DNA from 3 places in the Bradyrhizobium sp. SZCCHNS3052 genome. Region 1 is predicted to be linked to each of the others. Evidence: predicted binding sites of a transcription regulator. Region 1 holds the regulator's gene; each other region holds the start of a gene.

Evidence for each region. The regulator LexA, encoded in region 1, represses DNA repair genes until DNA is damaged. The targets are predictions, from matches to a motif close to TGTTCNNNNTGTGTTCNG.
Region 2: a site for LexA is predicted at 2,721-2,738, ahead of QX073_RS22345 (PA0069 family radical SAM protein). Genes of this name have one in related genera too.
Region 3: a site for LexA is predicted at 3,479-3,496, ahead of QX073_RS17585 (helicase-related protein). Genes of this name have one in related genera too.

What each region holds. Positions count from the first base shown of each region.
Region 1 is NZ_JAUETB010000001.1:1,729,254-1,735,383, reverse strand. Features, by position in the region: partial or broken gene QX073_RS07940 (ComEC/Rec2 family competence protein) at 1-1,042, shown strand, start outside; gene QX073_RS07935 (hypothetical protein) at 1,432-1,872, opposite strand; gene lexA (transcriptional repressor LexA) at 2,147-2,845, opposite strand; gene glp (gephyrin-like molybdotransferase Glp) at 3,051-4,262, opposite strand; gene QX073_RS07920 (alpha/beta hydrolase) at 4,479-5,096, opposite strand; gene QX073_RS07915 (hypothetical protein) at 5,095-5,358, shown strand; gene QX073_RS07910 (hypothetical protein) at 5,385-5,753, opposite strand.
Region 2 is NZ_JAUETB010000007.1:213,919-220,048, forward strand. Features, by position in the region: gene QX073_RS22340 (phosphoketolase family protein) at 151-2,568, opposite strand; gene QX073_RS22345 (PA0069 family radical SAM protein) at 2,760-3,938, shown strand; gene QX073_RS22350 (VOC family protein) at 3,958-4,407, shown strand; gene QX073_RS22355 (ribonuclease HII) at 4,483-5,337, shown strand; gene QX073_RS22360 (glycosyltransferase family 39 protein) at 5,547-6,130, shown strand, end outside.
Region 3 is NZ_JAUETB010000004.1:590,546-596,675, reverse strand. Features, by position in the region: gene QX073_RS17585 (helicase-related protein) at 1-3,337, opposite strand, end outside; gene QX073_RS17580 (DUF3108 domain-containing protein) at 3,892-4,668, opposite strand; gene rpmB (50S ribosomal protein L28) at 5,284-5,592, shown strand; gene QX073_RS17570 (DUF2235 domain-containing protein) at 5,936-6,130, shown strand, end outside.

The DNA of each region.
Region 1 (6,130 bases):
CGGCCTGGTCGCGCTGGTGCAGTTCGGCCTGCCCAGACTGTTCGCGACGCCGGACAGCTCGACCACCCAGCGCATCGCGCTGTGGGGCGGCCGCGAGCTTGCGATGCTGTTGCTGGCCTCGCTGATCGCGGGGCTCGCGACCACGCCCTATGCCGCCTTCCATTTCCATCGCGTCACGCCGTATGGCGTGCTCGCCAATCTCGCAGCGATGCCGGTCGTCTCGGCGCTGGTGATGCCGGCCGGCCTGATGGGCCTCGTGGCGGCGCCGTTCGGGCTCGACGGTCCCTGGTGGACGCTGATGGGCCTCGGCATCGACTGGATGATCGCGGTGACGCGCTGGGTGGCGGCGCTGCCCGGCGCGGTCGGGCGCATCCCGGCCTTCGGCATCGGTCCACTGATCCTGGCCAGCCTCGGTGTCATCCTGATCGGCCTGCTGCGCACACCGCTGCGCTGGTCGGGCGCCGTGGGGCTCGTGGTGGCCACCGCGTGGGCCGCCGCGACGCCGCTGCCCGACGCGCTGATCGCCGGCGATGGGCGCGCGGTGGCGGTGCGCGGCCGTGACGGGCGTCTGCATGCGATGCGCATCGGCAAGGACGTGTTCGCCACCAAGGAGTGGCTCGCGGCCGACGCCGATGCCCGGCTGCCGGCGGATTCATCGCTCACCGATGGCGTCTCCTGCGACGAGGCGGGCTGCGTGGTCGCAATGGCCGACGGCCGATTCGCCGCCCTGACCCTGCGCGCCGAGGCGCTCGCCGATGATTGCGCCCGCGTCGCGCTCATCGTCACCGCGCGCGCCGCGCCGTCATCCTGCGCGGCGGCCGTCATCGATCGCGAGCGGCTGCGGCAGCAGGGCGCCTTGATGCTGGTGCGGCAGGGCAGGAGCTTCGCCGTCACGCCGGCGCGCGCCGGCGGCACCGACCGCCCATGGTGGCCGGCGCCCGCCGAGGCCGGCGAGTTCGACACGACGCTGACGCCGCGCGCGCCGGCCGCGCGGCCTCAGGACGCGACGCCGCCGGAGACGGAGCAGGGCGAGGAAGACTGAGTGCCGGGCAGCTCGAGCGTGCCGAGATGATACTCGGTGTCGCCAGGTCCATGTTGCCAAGTCCATCGAACCGCGAGGGGCTTTCGGCCAGCGTGAACGCAGCGCGCGGATAGCGTTGCCAGATGGCGATGTCGTCAGCCCTGTCAGCCATCCGAACACAAGCATATCGCAGCCGGGCTCGGTGATCCCGGCGGCCTTGTTCCAATCGATCTTGTTGACCACGGCGGCAGGCTCCCCCGGCACATCATGCCGGCCGAGGGATGTCGTTCCTATCCGATGCGATGCCGGGGCGTGAGGTTCGCCCGAGAGGACTTTGCGCTTGCAGAACCCAAATCTCCCACGGTCGAAAGCTCGCTCACGACCGAGAGAAATGCCGATGCGGAGACCCCTCAGGTGATGCTGATGCGGCGAATCGGTGTGGCCTGCGAAGGCGGCACGTCCTCGGCGATGTCCGGGCGTCGCTCCGCCGGCTGCTTGCTGACCGGCAATTGCAGCACGGTGACGCGCTGGCCCTCGCAGAGCTGGGTCACCAGCACGTGGCGGCCGTCGGCGAATTCGATCGCGTCGTGATGGCGATCGGGAATGTGAGTCTCGATGCTGTTGAACTTTGCGACGCGCTCGCGGATCGTCCGGGTCCAGAGCCAGCGGCTGTCGTAGCGGACGTCCTCGGCGAAGGCCAACTCGGTGCCGGGCAGCATGCAGACTGCGACGGTCGGCTCGCTCTCCAGGGCGAAGCCGCGGGTGGCGGTGCCACGGAAGGTCATCGAGATCAACGTCTCGCCGACCTTGGCGGGACGGGACGCAACCGCATGGAGGCTGTAGTCACACATCGGATCGCTCCTCGTTGAGAGATAGCCGACCCACGCTCCCCCCGGACAGGCGCAGGCCTCTATCAGAGTGGACATCGATGGTGATGTTAGCGCGCGCTTCGCGGCAATTCTGCGCTGATCTGCATCGCGTGTGCCCGCGGCCGATCACAAGCGTTTGAGCATGCCGCGCTGCACATCATGAGGTGCATTCGCGCGTGACGTATTTTGCTGGGCAGCCTCCGATCGGCGGCGAAAGCGCGTGCGCCCGCCGCCCATCGACCGATCCCATTCGCGATCAGTACTTGCGGTACAGCCCGACCAGCTTGCCTTGGATCTTCACCCGGTTCGGCGGCAGGATGCGTACCTCGTAGGCGGTGTTGGCCGGCTCCAGCGCGATCGATGCGCCGCGGCGGCGGAAGCGCTTCAACGTCGCTTCCTCATCGTCGATCAGCGCCACCACGATGTCGCCGGTGTCGGCGGTCTCGTTGCGTTGGATCAGCGCCATGTCGCCGTCGAGGATGCCGGCATCGACCATGGAGTCGCCGCGTACCTCGAGCGCATAGTGATCGCCGTTGCCGAGCATGTCGGCAGGCACGCTGATGGTGTGGCTGCGCGTCTGTAGCGCCTCGATCGGAGTACCGGCGGCGATGCGGCCCATCACCGGCACTGCGACGGGGCGCTCGCCATCGTCCAGCGCGGGAGTGCTGGTGCGCACCTTGCCGAGATTGCCCTCGATCACCGATGGGGTGAAGCCGCGGCGGTTGTTGGCGGCCTGTGACAGCTCGGGCAGCTTGATCACCTCGATCGCGCGGGCGCGGTTGGGCAGCCGGCGGATGAAGCCGCGCTCCTCGAGCGCCGTGATCAGGCGATGAATGCCGGACTTCGAGCGCAGATCGAGCGCATCCTTCATCTCGTCGAAGGACGGCGGCACGCCGGCTTCCTTGAGCCGCTCGTTGATGAACCGCAGAAGTTCGTACTGTTTGCGCGTCAGCATCTCGACCTGGTCCCCGGTTTGTTGTCGTCCGAGTCCAGGAGCTGCGCCTCGCGCACAAACCGGCTGAGAGCGCCCTGGAGTCGGACCGTCATCGCGTCGCCCGCAACATACTAAAAACAAATCATGAACGGACACTATATGTTCGATGTGTGTTCCGCAATCCTAAAAATATGATGAACAGACCGGGCTTTACCGGGGAAGCGGCTCAGTTCGGCAGGCGCAGGATCTCGCACGGGCTGCCGGCAGGCGCCTTCGGCGCAAACGCCGGCCGGATCACCACCGCCTGCGAGAGCGCGAGATTCCCAAGCAGCGACGAATCCTGCTGGCTCACCGGGGTCGCAACCAGCGTGCCGTCGGCGCGCTCTTCGAGCCGCGCCCGCAGATAGTCCTCGCGCGAATCGTTCGGCCCGAGCTCGCGGCCGAGCAGGGCGGTCTCGCGCGGCATCACGGCCTCGTCGCGGCCGAGCAGCCGCCGAATCAGCGGCACCAGGAACAGGAGGGCGCAGACATAGGACGACACCGGATTGCCGGGCAGTCCGATCACCCTGACGTCGCCGAGCCGTCCGTGCATCATCGGCTTGCCCGGCCGCATCGCGATCTTCCAGAACGCCATCTCGACGCCCTCGGCTTCGAGCGCCTGCTTGACCAGGTCGTGATCGCCGACCGAGGCGCCGCCGGTCGTGATCAGGATGTCGGCCTTGGCCTCTCGGGCCCGGCGGATGCCGGCGATCGTCGCCTCCATCGTATCCGCGGCGATGCCGAGATCGATCGGGGTCCCGCCCTCGTTGCGCACCATCGCCCGCAAGGCGTAGCCGTTGGAATAGACGATCTGGCCCGGGCCGGGTGTCGAGCCCGGCATCACCAGCTCGTCGCCGGTGGCGAGCAGCGCCACCTTCGGCCGGCGCCGCACCGGCAGCGCCGGATGATTCATGCTGGCCGCCAGCGACAGGTCGCGGTCGCTGAGCCGGCGCCCGGACTTCAGCAGCACCATGCCCTGGTGAAAGTCGACGCCCGCCGGCCGGATATGCCGGCCCTTGATCGCGGCCTCGGTGATCACGACGTGGCCATCTTCGGCGATCGTGTCCTCCTGGATCACCACCGCGTCCGCGCCCTCCGGAACAACGCCACCGGTGAAGATCCGCGCCGCCTCGCCGGGTCCAACCACGCGATCGAACGGCCGCCCCGCCGCAACCTCGCCGATGATCTTCAGCCGCGCCTTGGCCTGGGCGGCGTCCGCCGCGCGCACGGCATAGCCGTCCATCGCCGACATCGCCTCGGGCGGCTGCGTCCGCAGCGCCGCGATGTCCCGCGCCAGGATGCGGTGAAACGCTTCGTCCAGCCCGACCTGCTCCTCGGCCAGCGGTTCGGCGCCGGCGAGCACGGCGGACAACGCATCAGACACCGGCATCAGGGCCATGGGATTTCCTTCGGACGGAGACGGCAGATCGAATGAATCGCCTTCTAACCGAACGCGCACGGCGCGGCCAAGGGCCTAGGCCGCTCCCTGCGTTCTGACCGTCTGCTGTGGGCCGTTTCCGGGCCGCTGCCTCACGATCGCGCGAGAAAGTCCGCAATCAACCGCATGACCTCCTGCGGACGTTCCAGGCTCGGCAGGTGCGCCGTTCCGGCCAGCTCATGTCCTGACCCCGTTCGGCATTGTTGCGGCGAGCAGCCTGCTTCGCTGCTGGATGTGAGGAAAGTCCAAGTCCCCCCGGATGACGAGCGATGGCGCGACGATCTCCGCGAGGCGTGGGAAGGCTGGTGCCACATCGAGAGTCGCGCCGGTTGGCGGCGCGCGGAGTGCGGCGGCGTTCTTCTTCAGGAACGTCTCGCGCGGCTCGCCGGAGATGCGTCCCTCGCGCTGCAAGGGACCGTCGACCCACAGATGCGCCTTGATAGCGCTGACCCGATCCCAATCCTGTGCGGCCTCGGCAGCGGCCAACGACGCCGTTAGCGCCTTGATCTCCGGTGGATAGACCGGCTCCGGCGCGCCGCTGATCGAAGGTGCGATCAGCACCAGCGATGCCATACGTGACGGATGGCGAAGCGCGAAGTCGAGCGCGATGCGGCCTCCTTGCGAGCAGGCAATCAGCGTCGCCGGCCGCGCCGGCGCGAGCGCGTCGACGACGGCGAGCAGGTCCTCGACCGGAGAATGAGCTTCCTCATAGGCGACCGTCTCACCAAATCCGCGCCGGTCATAGGCGATCGTCATATGCGTTGCCGCGACGCCCTCGATCTGCACGCGCCACATGGACGAGCATTGGACCGTGGACCAGCCGATCTACGATCCCAGCACGATCGACTGCCCGGTTCTCGTGCTCGCGACGGAATGGGATGTGGATGTCCGCTTCGGGATGGCGCACGACCTGTTCGTTCGCCTCGTGAGCGCGCCATACAAGCGCCTGGTCGAGATCGGGCAGGGCACGCACATGATCCTGATGGAGCGGAATCGACGGCAGGCGTTCGACGTGGTGATCGGATTTCTCAACGAGCGCGTCGTGCCGGCGCGTTGATCGTCGCGCGGACGACCTGCACCGCGTCAGAGCGGATGCCGAATCCAGACATTCGGCTCGACATAGGCGGCATGGTCGTGCTCGACCGACGCGAGCACGGGCACGAGAGCACCGGGGACCTCGATCTCGCCCGAGCTGTCGAAGGTCACGCCGGTCCATTGCGACCAATCGGCGAGCGTGCCGACGATGGTCATCGAGCACGGCGCGATCTTGACGATCTCGCCGCCGATGCCGATGCGCTTAGGCGCCGGCTCGTCTGCGGCCAGCGGATGTGGCGGGAGACGGGCCGGATGGCGCCGTTGCCGGCGGTCGCATTTAGGATTCGCTTTTTCGGAAAAAGCTGCTATGCTGATTTGGTCCCGTGCTCGACAGGAGGGGCGCTTCGCGATCGTCACGGACGTGGAGCGCGGGATGCGGTGGCCGCGACGTGTCGCAGCGTGCCCTGATGGCGCGCGGACGAACGGCATGGCGCGGACGTGAAGTCGCGTGGTCCTGGCATCCCGAAGCTGATGCCAAGCCGAAGGGTGCTGATGATCCCGTCGGCGACGGTGGCCAACAAGCCGGGCACCGGGGAGATCGCGTATAAGCGTGAAGACCATCGCGCAGGGAATGCCGGATGTCGGCTGGACCTGTGGTGACTGCCGCCTGCTTTTTTTCTGCAGGCGGGCCATGGGTTGCGGCCTGCAGCCCGGCATTCCCTGCGCCCTCCGATTGGAGGAGGGTGAAATGAGAGCAGCAAAGCTCGGGCACATCGTGTCGCGAGAACAATTTT
Region 2 (6,130 bases), on a different contig from region 1:
CTCCGGCTTGACTGTTATCATCTTGTCATAGCCAAATCAGCCCGCTGCGCTGCGGAATTTTGCAGCACGCACCTGGCCGCGCCGTTCGGGGCCGCGCCCGAACGGTGCTATTTCAAGGTGCCGTGTTGCTGAAGCTCGCGCTTGACTGGCTCAGTCGCCTGCCTGCGTCGGCGTGGTGCCGCCGGCGCTGTTCGGCCACACCCAGTCGCGGATCGCCGGCATGTCCTCGCCATGCGCGCGGATGTAGCGGGCATGCTCGATCAGCGCATCGCGGAATTTCTGCTTCACATGGGCCGCCGACACGCTGAGGCCGGGCACGCGTTCGATCGCCTCGATGGCGAGGTGGAAACGGTCGAGCTCGTTGAGCACGACCATGTCGAACGGAGTCGTCGTGGTGCCTTCCTCGATGAAGCCGCGCACATGCATGCCGGCATGGTTGGTGCGGCTGTAGGTGAGGCGATGGATCAGATACGGATAGCCGTGATAGGCGAAGATCACCGGCTTGTTGGTGGTGAACAGGCTGTCGAAGTCGCGGTCGCTGAGGCCGTGCGGATGGTCCTGCTTCGGCTGCAGGGTCATGAGGTCGACGACGTTGACCACACGGATCTTCAGGTCGGGCAATTCCTTGCGCAGCAGGTCGACGGCTGCGAGCGTCTCCAGGGTCGGGACATCTCCGGCGCAGGCCATCACCACGTCGGGCTCCTCGTCGGCGGGCTCGGTGCCGGCCCAAGACCAGATGCCGATGCCGGCGTCGCAATGCGTCGCCGCCTCCTGCATCGACAGCCATTGCGGCGCCGGCTGCTTGCCGGCAACGATGACGTTGATGCGGTCGTAGGTGCGCAGGCAGTGGTCCGCGATCCACAACAGCGTATTGGCGTCCGGCGGGAAGTAGATGCGGACGATGTCCGCCTTCTTGTTGGCAACGAGGTCGACGAAGCCGGGGTCCTGATGGCTGAAGCCGTTATGGTCCTGCCGCCAGACATGCGAGGTCAGGAGATAGTTCAGCGACGCGATCGGGCGCCGCCACGGCAGCTCGCGTGACACCTTCAGCCATTTGGCGTGCTGGTTGAACATCGAATCGACGATGTGGATGAACGCCTCGTAGCAGGAGAACAGGCCGTGGCGGCCGGTGAGCAGATAGCCCTCCAGCCAGCCCTGGCAGAGATGCTCGCTCAGCACCTCCATCACGCGGCCGTCATGGGCGAGGTGGACATCGTAGGGCTCGATGCCTTCCATCCACACCCGCTCGGTGACCTCGAATACGGCATCGAGCCGGTTCGAGGCGGTCTCGTCCGGGCCCATGATGCGGAAGTTGCGTGTCTCTGCATTCAGCGTGATCACGTCGCGCAGGAACTTGCCGAGCTCGCGCGTGGCTTCAGCCATGGTCTGGCCCGGAGAGGACACCTCGACCGCAAAATGCTGGTAGTCTGGGAGCCTGAGCTCGCGCTTGAGCAGACCGCCATTGGCATGCGGGTTGGCGCCCATGCGCCGCGTGCCCTTCGGTGCCAGTGCCTGCAGCTCCGGCACGAGCCGGCCGTGGCCGTCGAACAGCGTTTCCGGCTCGTAGCTTTTCATCCACGCTTCGAGCAGCGCGAGATGCTCCGGCTTGCCGCGGGGATTGGCGATCGGCACCTGATGGGCGCGCCAGAAGCCTTCGACCTTGAGGCCGTCGACCTCCTTCGGCCCGGTCCAGCCCTTCGGGCTGCGCAGCACGATCATCGGCCAGCGCGGCCGTTGGATCGTTGCATCCGGCTGACGCGCATTCTGCTGGATCGAGCGGATGCTCGCGAGCGCGACATCGAGCGCGTCCGCCATCTGGCGATGCATCGCCTTCGGCTCCGCGCCTTCGACGAACAGCGGCTCGTAACCGTAGCCCTCGAACAGGCATTTGATCTCGGCATCGCCCATGCGGCCGAGCACGGTGGGATTGGCGATCTTGTAGCCGTTGAGATGCAAAATCGGCAGCACCGCGCCGTCATGGGCCGGGTTCAGGAACTTGTTCGAATGCCAGGATGCGGCGAGCGGCCCGGTCTCGGCTTCGCCGTCGCCGACCACGCAGGCCACGATCAGATCGGGGTTGTCGAACGCCGCACCATAGGCGTGGACCAGCGCGTAGCCGAGCTCGCCGCCTTCGTGGATCGAGCCCGGCGTTTCGGGCGCGGCATGGCTCGGAATGCCGCCGGGGAAGGAGAACTGCCGGAACAGCTTGCGCAGGCCATCGGCATCGCGCGTGATGTCCGGATAGATCTCGCTGTAGCTGCCTTCGAGATAGGTGTTGGCGACCATGCCGGGGCCGCCATGGCCGGGACCGCACACGTAGATGACGTCGAGATCCTGCGCCTGGATGGCGCGATTGAGATGGGCGTAGATGAAATTCAGTCCGGGCGTCGTCCCCCAGTGGCCGAGCAGGCGCGGCTTGACGTGCTCCGCTTTCAGCGGCTCGCGCAGCAGCGGGTTGTCCAGCAGATAGATCTGCCCGACCGAGAGATAGTTCGCCGCGCGCCAATAGCGATCGAGCAGGTCGAGATCGTCGGCTGTGTTGGTCTGATGGGAAGACGTGATGTTCATGGAACCTCGCTTGCCGTCCGCTTCGCGCCTGCGGGAAGTGCATTAGAGTAACGCCGCACCATTCCGTTCCAGTGCGCTGCGAAGGATAGAACGGGAATGTGATGGTTGGCCCTGCGCGGGCTCCAGAACCGTTCCGAGGCGTTGTTCTCTTTTGTTCTTGTATTGTTCTTTCTATGTGCTATGTCTTGGCCATGAGCCGAGCATCTTCACATGCCCTCAAGCGCCCGCCGGTCCCGGTGCCCTCCGAGCCGGTGGGCGCGCCTTCATCTGGCCCGGAAAACGACTTCCCCGAACTCGCGGTCGCCATCGAACGGGGCCGGCGCCGCGGCCGGGGTGCACAATCCAATGCGAGCGGCCGCTACGAAGCGGAGGCTCGCGTCGTCTTCGACGATGGCTGGCAGAGTCTCGAGGACTTGCCGCCGTTCAAGACCACGGTCGCGACCGATACCTCGCGCAAGGTCATCACCCGCAACGACTCGCCGGACATCGGTTTCGATCGCTCGATCAACCCGTATCGCGGCTGCGAGCATGGCTGTGTCTACTGCTTCGCGCGACCGACCCATGCGTTTCTCGGGCTGTCGCCTGGTCTCGACTTCGAATCCAAGCTGTTCGTGAAGCCGGATGCGCCCGCGCTCCTGGAAAAGGAGCTCGCGGCCAGCGGCTACGAGCCGAGGATGATCGCGATCGGAACCAACACCGATCCCTATCAGCCGATCGAGCGCGAGCGGAAGATCATGCGCGGCATCCTCGAGGTGCTGGAAAAGGTTGGCCATCCCGTCGGGATCGTGACCAAGTCGGCGCTGGTGATGCGTGATGCCGACATCCTGGCGCGGATGGCCAAGAGGAACCTGGCGAAGGTCGCGATCTCCGTGACCACGCTGGATCCGAAGCTGGCGCGCACCATGGAGCCGCGGGCCTCGACGCCGTCGAAACGGCTGGAGGCGCTGCAGGCGCTGTCCAGGGCCGGCATTCCGACCACGGTGATGGTGGCGCCGGTGATCCCGGCGCTGAACGACAGCGAGATCGAGCGCATCCTCGATGCCGCCGCCCATGCCGGCGTCAAGGAGGCGGCCTATGTGCTGCTGCGCCTTCCGCTGGAGGTGCGCGACCTGTTCCGCGAATGGCTGCTCGAGCATTATCCCGACCGCTACCGCCACGTCTTCACCCTGATCCGCGACATGCGCGGCGGCCGCGATTACGACTCGCAATGGGGCACGCGAATGAAGGGGACAGGCCCGATGGCCTGGATGATAGGCCGCCGCTTCGAGATCGCCTGCGAAAAGCTCGGCCTGAACAAGCGCCGGACCAAGCTGACGACCGATCATTTCGTCCGGCCGAAGGGCGGCGGGCAGCAACTCAGCCTGTTCTGAAGCGTGCGGAGAGCAGTTGATGAGCGCACAAGCGAGCGTTCCGCGGTTCACCGTCATCACACTCGGTGTATCCGAGATGCGGCGGAGCATCGCCTTCTATACGTCGCTCGGCTTCGCCCGAAAATTCCGCGCGACCGGCGAGGCCGTGGCATTCTTCGAGACCGGCGGGACGGTGCTGGCGCTGTACCCGTGGGGCGCGCTCGCCGATGATGCGGGCGTGCCGGACGCACCTCGCCCCCAGGCGTTCCGCGGCGTGACGCTGGCATGGAACTGCCGCTCGGAGGCCGAGGTCGATGCGGCGCTCGCGTCGGCGGTGGAGAAAGGCGCGATGCTGCTGAAGCCGGCGCAACGAACCGACTATGGCGGTTACAGCGGCTACTTCTCCGATCCGGACGGTCATGTCTGGGAAGTGGTGATCGCGCCGGGGATTGATGTCGGCGAGGATGATCGAGTGCACCTGCCGGCGTAGTCGGTCGCCGGCAAGGGGCGAATAGCGGGGAATGAGGTCCGTTCGGGGTTGCGCCGCCGCGGGCCGTTTCGCACCATGCCGGCCATGATTCGCGATCAGTCAAAGAAGCCGGGCAGGGCGCAGGCGACGAGCGGCGCCGTGGCGAAGAGCGCACCTGCAAAGGCCGCAACCAAGCCTGTCGCCACGAATGCTGCCGGCAGGTCGGCCGCCAGGCTCGGCAAGGGCGTCATCGCGGTGGCGCCGCCGAGCTTCCGGCGGGAGCGCGCGCTGCTCAAGCAGGGCATCTGGCCGGTCGCCGGTTGCGACGAGGCGGGACGGGGGCCGCTGGCCGGTCCGGTGGTCGCCGCGGCCGTGATTCTCGATCCCGCGCGCATCCCGAAAGGCCTCGATGACTCCAAGCGGCTGAGCGCGGAGCAGCGCGAGGCGCTGTTCGACAAGATCTGCAAGACGTCGGCGTTCGCAGTGGCTGTCGCCTCGCCGGCGCGAATCGATCGCGACAACATCCTGCGGGCCTCGCTGTGGGCGCTGTCGCGCGCCGTGAGGGCGTTGCCCGAGGCGCCGAAGCACGTCTTCGTCGACGGCCGCGACCGCATCGACGTCGATTGCGGCTGCGAGGCGGTGATCGGCGGCGATGGCCTGGTGATGTCGATTGCGGCCGCCTCGATCGTCGCCAAGGTCACGCGCGACCGGCTGATGTGCGCGCTGGCGCAGGATTGCCCCGGCTACGGCTTCGAGCAGCACAAGGGGTATGCCGTGCCGGAGCACCTCGCTGCGCTGGACCGGCTCGGACCGTCGGTGCATCATCGCAGCCTGTTCGCACCCGTCGTGGCCGCACGGCGCAAGCACCAGCCGTGGACCGACGTCCCGGAGCCGGATTTGTTTGCCGAGGTGACCGTGGTGACATCCACCGAAATCTCGGTCGGGGTCTGATGCAGGTTGCCTCGCGGTCGCCGCGGTCTTAATAGTTTTGGTCAGCCAGCCAGCACGAAGTGTCACTCCTCGCAGCAGGGGCGGTGTTGTGCGCCCCGATCGTGCGGTATCGATTGCGGGCGTCGGACAGCGAGGCTGCTGCGGATGAGCGACGGTCCTGCCGGCCTCCTCGACGTCCTCAGCGATTCAGCCAAGCGATCCAGCCGTTCATGCGTTTCACGTCCCTGGTTGTCGAACTGATCCGCGCAAGGCCGCGGCTGGTCGTCGTCATCGTGGTGCTGTGCCAGGCCCTGATGTGGCTCGGCGTGGCAATGCTGTTCTATCGCAGCCCGCCCGGCCAGCTTGCCACCACCATCGCGTTCGGACGCGAGTACCAGGTCGGCACCGATCTCGGGCCGCCGCTGTCGGTCTGGCTGTCGGACGTCGCCTATCGCCTTGCCGGCAATCATCTGCTCGGCGTCTACGTGCTGGCCGTGCTGTGCTCGGCGCTCAGTCTGTGGGTGATGTATCTCCTGGCGGCGGCGATCGTCGGCGGCCAGCAGGCGGTGCTTGCCGTGCTGCTGACCATGACCATCACCGCGTTCGGTGCGCCCACGCTGGAATTCGGTCCGGAGGTGCTGGCGCGTCCGCTCTGGGCGCTGCTGCTGCTGCATAGCTGGCGGATTCTCGGCGAGGGCCGGCGCAACGCCTGGTTTGCCTGGTCGATCGAGGCCGGCCTGCTGCTGCTGACCACGCCGGCCGCCACCGGCCTGCTGCTGCTGATCGCGGGCTTCGTGGTCTCGACCGCGCAGGG
Region 3 (6,130 bases), on a different contig from region 1:
GGTCGCGCCCCTTGGCATCATGATCGCGGCGCGGCCCGCGATCCTCGCGCGCCGGCGCCGATGCGCCCTCGGCTGGTGGAGCCGCACCAGCCTCCGGCGGGCCCTTGCGGAAGTCCTTGCCGAACTCCTTCATCCGGTCGCGCCGGCCATGGCCGCGGTGATGGCGCTCGCGCGCCTCGCCGCCCTCGGCCGGAGCGGTCCCGGCCGGTGCCTGGCCGCCGCCGGCGGCCTGCCCGCGCTCATGCTGCGGACGGTTGGGCCGGCCGCGATGATGATGGTCGTGGCGCGGCCGGCGCTCCTCCGAACGCCCGCCCGGCCGCCAGACCTCGACCAGGACGGGCTCGGCAGCAGGCGCGGCCTCGGCGGGAGAAGCCTCGGTAGCGTTCGATCCAGCAGCAGTTTCCGCCGCGGCGGCTTCAGCCGAAGCGTCGCCGATGCTCGTTGCCTCGTTCGCGACGGCCTCAGCGGCTTCGGGCTGCGGCGCATCCGCAGCGACGGCGGTTTCCGCCTCGGCGACGACGCTTTCGGTAGCCGTCTCGGCCACGGACGCCTCGTCCGCCACATCCGGCGTGACGAAATCGACGGTCGGCAGCGATGCCAAGGCCGACACCGACGCGGCTTCCGCCTGCTCCTCACCGACCACCGCGGGCACGGCGACGGCCTGCTCGGTCACCGGAGCGACGGCGGCCTCCGCGACGGTGGGAACCTGCTCGTCGGCCGGCTCGCCGGCGACAACTGCGAGGTCCTCGGCCGGCACGGCCTGCGCATCTGCCGGCTCAGCCGGAGCGGCTTCCGCAGCGGCAGCCTCTGCGACGGCAGCAGCCTCGACGGGCTTCTCAATCGGCTTGGGCGGCAGCGGCGGGCGCTTCTCCATGCGATAGCCGAGCGCGCGCAGGATCGAGGCGAAGTCCTCGCCGGCCGAGCCGGTGAGCGAGGTCATCGCCTGCGTCACCACGAAGCCGCGGCCGTCGAAGGCGCCGGCCGGCTTTTCGCCCGGTGCATTGTCGCGCCAGGCCAGGGCGGGACGAATCAGGTCGGCCAGCCGCTCCAGGATGTCGACGCGCACGGCGCGCTCGCCCGCCTGCTTGTAGCCGAGCACGCGATAGGCATCGCGCGGCAGCGCCTTGTCGACCGGGAACGAGGTCCGGCCCGAGCTCGCCAGATGCTGCGCGCCGGTCAGCGCGGACATGTCGACATTGCCCTGCTTCTCGGCCCACAGCAGCGCAGCGAGCGCGCGCGCGGCGGGCTTGAGCAGCGCCGGGACGTAGATGTGGTAGGCACCGAAGCGCACGCCGTACTTGCGCAAGGTGGCGCGCGACGGCTGGTCCAGATCCTTCATCTCGGCGGCGATCTTGGCGCGCTCGATGACGCCGAGCGCCTCCACCAGCTGGAACGCGATGCCGCGGCCGATGCCGGTGATGTCCTCGGCCTTGGACAACTCGAACAGCGGGCCGAGCAGCTTCTCGATATGCGTCTTCAGCCACAGATCGAGTCGCGCCTGGACCTTGTCGCGCGCAGCACCGGTCAGCCGCTCGTCGGCGATGATGCGCAGGCGCGGATGCAGCGCGTCGTCGGCCGCGACCAGCTTGGCGACCGCGTCGCCGGTCCAGCGCACCGTGCCGTCGGCGGTGAGCACGATGTGCTCGTCAGGCGCGCTGGACAGCTTCTCGGCGCGCGCCTCGATCTCGCCGGCCAGCGCCTTCTGGGCAGCAGCCTGCAAGGCCTTGGCCTCCGAGCCGGCTTCGGCGGCGTCGGGCGCGAAGGTGAATCCATCCAGGCGGCCGATCGCGTGCCCTTCAACGATCACTTCGCCAGTCTTGCCGATTTCCGTATTCAAAACACTGTTCTCCCGCAGGCGCCGCATCAATACACTGGTACGACGATCAACGAAACGCTCCGTGAGCCGTTCATGAAGGGCGTCTGACAATTTATTTTCGAGTTCGCGGGTAATCCCCTGCCAATAATCAGGGTCGCGCAGCCAGTCGGGCCGGTTGGCCACGAAGGTCCAGGTACGGATCTGTGCAATCCGCCCCGACAGCGTATCGATGTCGCCATCGACGCGGTCGGCCTGATCGACCTGGGCCGCGTACCAGGCGTCCGGAATACGCCCCTTCTGCATCAGGAAGCCGAACACGGTGGTCACCAGCTCCGCATGGGCGGCCGGCGACAGCCTGCGATAGTCGGGAATCTGGCAGGTTTCCCACAGACGCTCGACCGCGGCCGCGCCGTGAGCGATGTCGCGCACCTCGGCATCGCGCGCGGCGTGATCGAGCACGCGCAGGTCCTCCGCAATCGGCGCGCGCGTCAGCGCCTCATGCGCCGGCGCGACCGCCAGCGAGACCTGAAGCGCGCTCAAGGACGCGAAATCAAGCCGGGAGTTGCGCCATTGCAGCACCTTCACGGTATCGAAGGCATGGTTCTGGAGCGCATTGACCAGCTCGGGCTCGAATGGCGCACAACGTCCGGTGGTGCCGAACGTGCCATTGCGCGTCGCGCGTCCGGCACGGCCGGCGATCTGGGCAAATTCCGACGGCGTGAGCCGGCGGAACTGATAGCCGTCATATTTGCGGTCGGACGCGAAGGCGACGTGATCGACGTCGAGATTGAGCCCCATGCCGACCGCATCGGTGGCGACGAGATAGTCGACGTCACCGTTCTGGAACATCGCCACCTGCGCGTTGCGGGTTCGCGGCGACAGCGATCCCAGCACGACAGCGGCGCCGCCATGCTGGCGGCGGATCAGCTCGGCGATGGCGTAGACCTCGTCGGCCGAGAACGCCACGATAGCGGTCCGGCGCGGCTGTCGCGTGATCTTGCGATCACCGGCGAATTCGAGTTGCGACAATCGTGGCCGCGTCACCATCGACGCGCCCGGCAGCAGACGCTCGATGATGGGGCGCATCGTCGCAGCACCCAGCAGCAGCGTCTCGTCGCGACCGCGGCGATTGAGGATGCGGTCGGTGAAGACGTGGCCGCGCTCCAGATCGGACGCGATCTGGATCTCGTCGACGGCCAGGAACGACACGTCGAGATCCCTGGGCATCGCTTCGACGGTCGACACCCAGTAGCGCGGATTTTTCGGCTTGATCTTCTCCTCGCCGGTGATCAGCGCGACGGCCTCGCTGCCGACGCGATCGGCGATCTTGTTGTAGACCTCACGCGCGAGCAGCCGCAGCGGCAGTCCGATGATGCCGGAGGAATGCGCGAGCATGCGCTCGATCGCCAGATGCGTCTTGCCGGTGTTGGTGGGGCCGAGCACGGCGGTGACGCCGCTTCCGGGAGCGCGGTCGGACGTGCGCTCGAAAGGCGAGGCAGCCGAAGAGGACGGAAAAGCCATTCGTTAAATGTGGGTCTCGAAGCCGGCGTTGGAAGCGCGCCGTTCACGCGCGACGGATGCGGAATAATCGTGTGTCTGGAGAGGCTGCGATGCTGACCCCTGTCTCACATTGTGACGCATATAGTGACGCAGCTTAAGCTTCGGAACGCCTTGAGAACGAATCGCGAAGGAATCGCTGACTCCGTCGGCTTTCCGGCTTCGTTCACCGCAACATCTCGCGCTCTGCCATCAAGCCAGCACTAGATCAAGTTTTCGCGGGCTCCACAAGCAACGCTTTCGCGATGGAACTGGCGCGCGTTCAGCGCGTCCCGAGTCGAATCAGAATCAGGGAAGAGTCAAACGGATTCACGCGCAGCAGACAGCATCCATAGGGGGTACCGACAAATCGGAGCTCATGAGCCCGTCAGTCCGGAGATCATGCAGCGCGAACCCGGAATCTCCATCGGATTCAAGCGATAGCGGACGGCATGCCGTCAGACCATCACGCCACGGCCGCTGACGGGGCTGTGCCGCAACGACGAGATTCCGATGTGGAGGAGCAGAGAAACGACGCACTACTGGGTCTTGGCGACGTGCGGCGCCGCCTGGGTGATGAACGACGTCGCTTCCAGCATCGCGGTCCCCAACGGGGTCGGGATCACCATCTTGAACGGCACCAGCACACGGGTGCCGGCGATCGGCACGAAGAAGATCTCCATGTTGCGGGCCTGAGCCAGATATTTGATCACCGGCCGGTCCGGGATGTAGCCCGCGACTGGCGTGAAGTAGATCGCGCAGACCAGCGCCGGGCCACGATAACCCTTGTCTGCCTTGACGTTCTCCATGCGCTTGTAGTCGAGCTTGAGCTCGTAGCGCATGCGGCCGTCGAACACGGGCGCAGCGCCGCGGCACGAGTCCGGCGACAGCAGCTCGCCGTTGCCCGGCACGCGCACCAGAGAGGCCGTCATCGGATCGAGCACGCCACGCTTGTGGGCATCCGTCACCGGAATGCGGTCGGGATCGACCGGAGGCGCCGGCTCGATGGCGAAGTCCTTCACAGTACCGTTCTGCAGATTGATGCGGATCTGCTCGGATTTCTTTCCCGTCGTGGTCGAGGCCTGGTAGCTCTGGCCGACCAGGGCGCCGTTGACGACGCGCCCCTGCACCGAGCCGGTGCCTGATCCTTGCGAGAAGCTCTTGAGCAGGCCGGCGGTGCCGCCCTGAGCCGCGGCACCATACTGATCATCCCCGATCTCGACCGCCCAGGTACCCTTGCCGACGGGGATGCCAGCCAGGGAAGCCTCGTATTGAGCGTCCAACCGAGCCTGCGCCTGGGCGTTTTGCGCCAGCAACAACAGGCAGAGCGCTGCCCCGGCCGCGGCCAGGCGACAGCAGAGAAATGAGGGAACCGAGATGATGGTCACGTGACGAATGATCCTACCGATCCGCCTGCCTGAGCGCCGGACCGATCCGACGCGCCGTCCCTGCTACTTAAGCCAAAAACGCCTTCAAACAACGCGAACCGTCCGACAATGGCGGTTTGTCCAGCGCTTTGCAGCTGAACAGCACTCAGACCGTCATCCGCAGCTCTGCCGGAACCGAGCCGCGAACCTCCGACCGCGCCAGCATGCCGCCATTCCGGCATTTCGGACTGTTCGCGGGATATCCATCCATCACGTCCGAATGCGCCCTTTATATGGTCTAAACTATCGGCTATGCTATTGATTATACGCCTGCTTTTCTGCTGGTTGGCGATTTCGGCCCGACCAGGAGGATGCACGGGTCGCGCCCTTCGGGTTCGCCGGCCCGGCTCCCTCTATTCGCTGCGGCCTTCAAAACCTTGACGAAAAGCCGCATCCCCCCTATACGACCGCATCTCCCAGAGACGAGCTGGACGAGTTTTGGACCCCCGCGGCCCGCCGACACAGGCGGACGAAGGGTGCGGGGATGAGAGAGGATTTATTGCCATGTCGCGGCGCTGTGAACTGACGGCCAAGGGTCCCCAGGTTGGCCACAAGGTCAGCCACTCCAACATCAAGACCAAGCGGCGCTTCCTGCCGAACCTGTGCAACGTGACCTTCATCTCGGATGCACTCGGCCGCAACGTGCGCCTGCGCGTCTCCACCAACGCGCTCAAGAGCGTCGACCACAATGGCGGCCTCGATGCCTATCTGCTCAAGGCCAACGCCGCGACCCTGTCGCCGCGCGCGCTGGAGCTGAAGCGCGCCATCGAGAAGAAGGCGGCGGACGCTGCCCCGGTCGCCAAGGCGAGCTGAGAGAGCGCGCCGAAATTCAGGATTGATGCAGAAGCCGGACGCGTCACGGGCGCGGCTTCAAGCTGAACGAGATGTCGAAACGGCCGGGTCGAGAGATCCGGCCGTTTTGCTTGCGGATGCCGTGACCAACTGACAACTCTGGACACGGGCAGCAGGCGTGGGGCGGCAGGACTGGTCGGGTGACCATCCGTTCGTACAACGGCGCCCCGCAGTCACTTCGCGATGTCCGCCGCGCCGCGCGCAACAGCGACCCAGACGAAGTGCCATAGGGAACCGACCTCCCCAACACCAGCCGGATGCTCTACACTCGTTGCGGTAGCATTATTGCGGACATTCCTTTGCCATGAAGAATATTGTCATCTGCTGCGACGGCACCGGCAACGAGATCAGCGAGAACATCTCGAACGTGCTCAAGCTTTATCGGTGCCTGCGCAAGACCGACAAGACGACACCGCATCAGGTCGTGTTCTACGATCCCGGCGTCGGCACGTTGACGCAGCCCGACAGCTGGCATCGCTTCAAGGCCAATTTCAACATG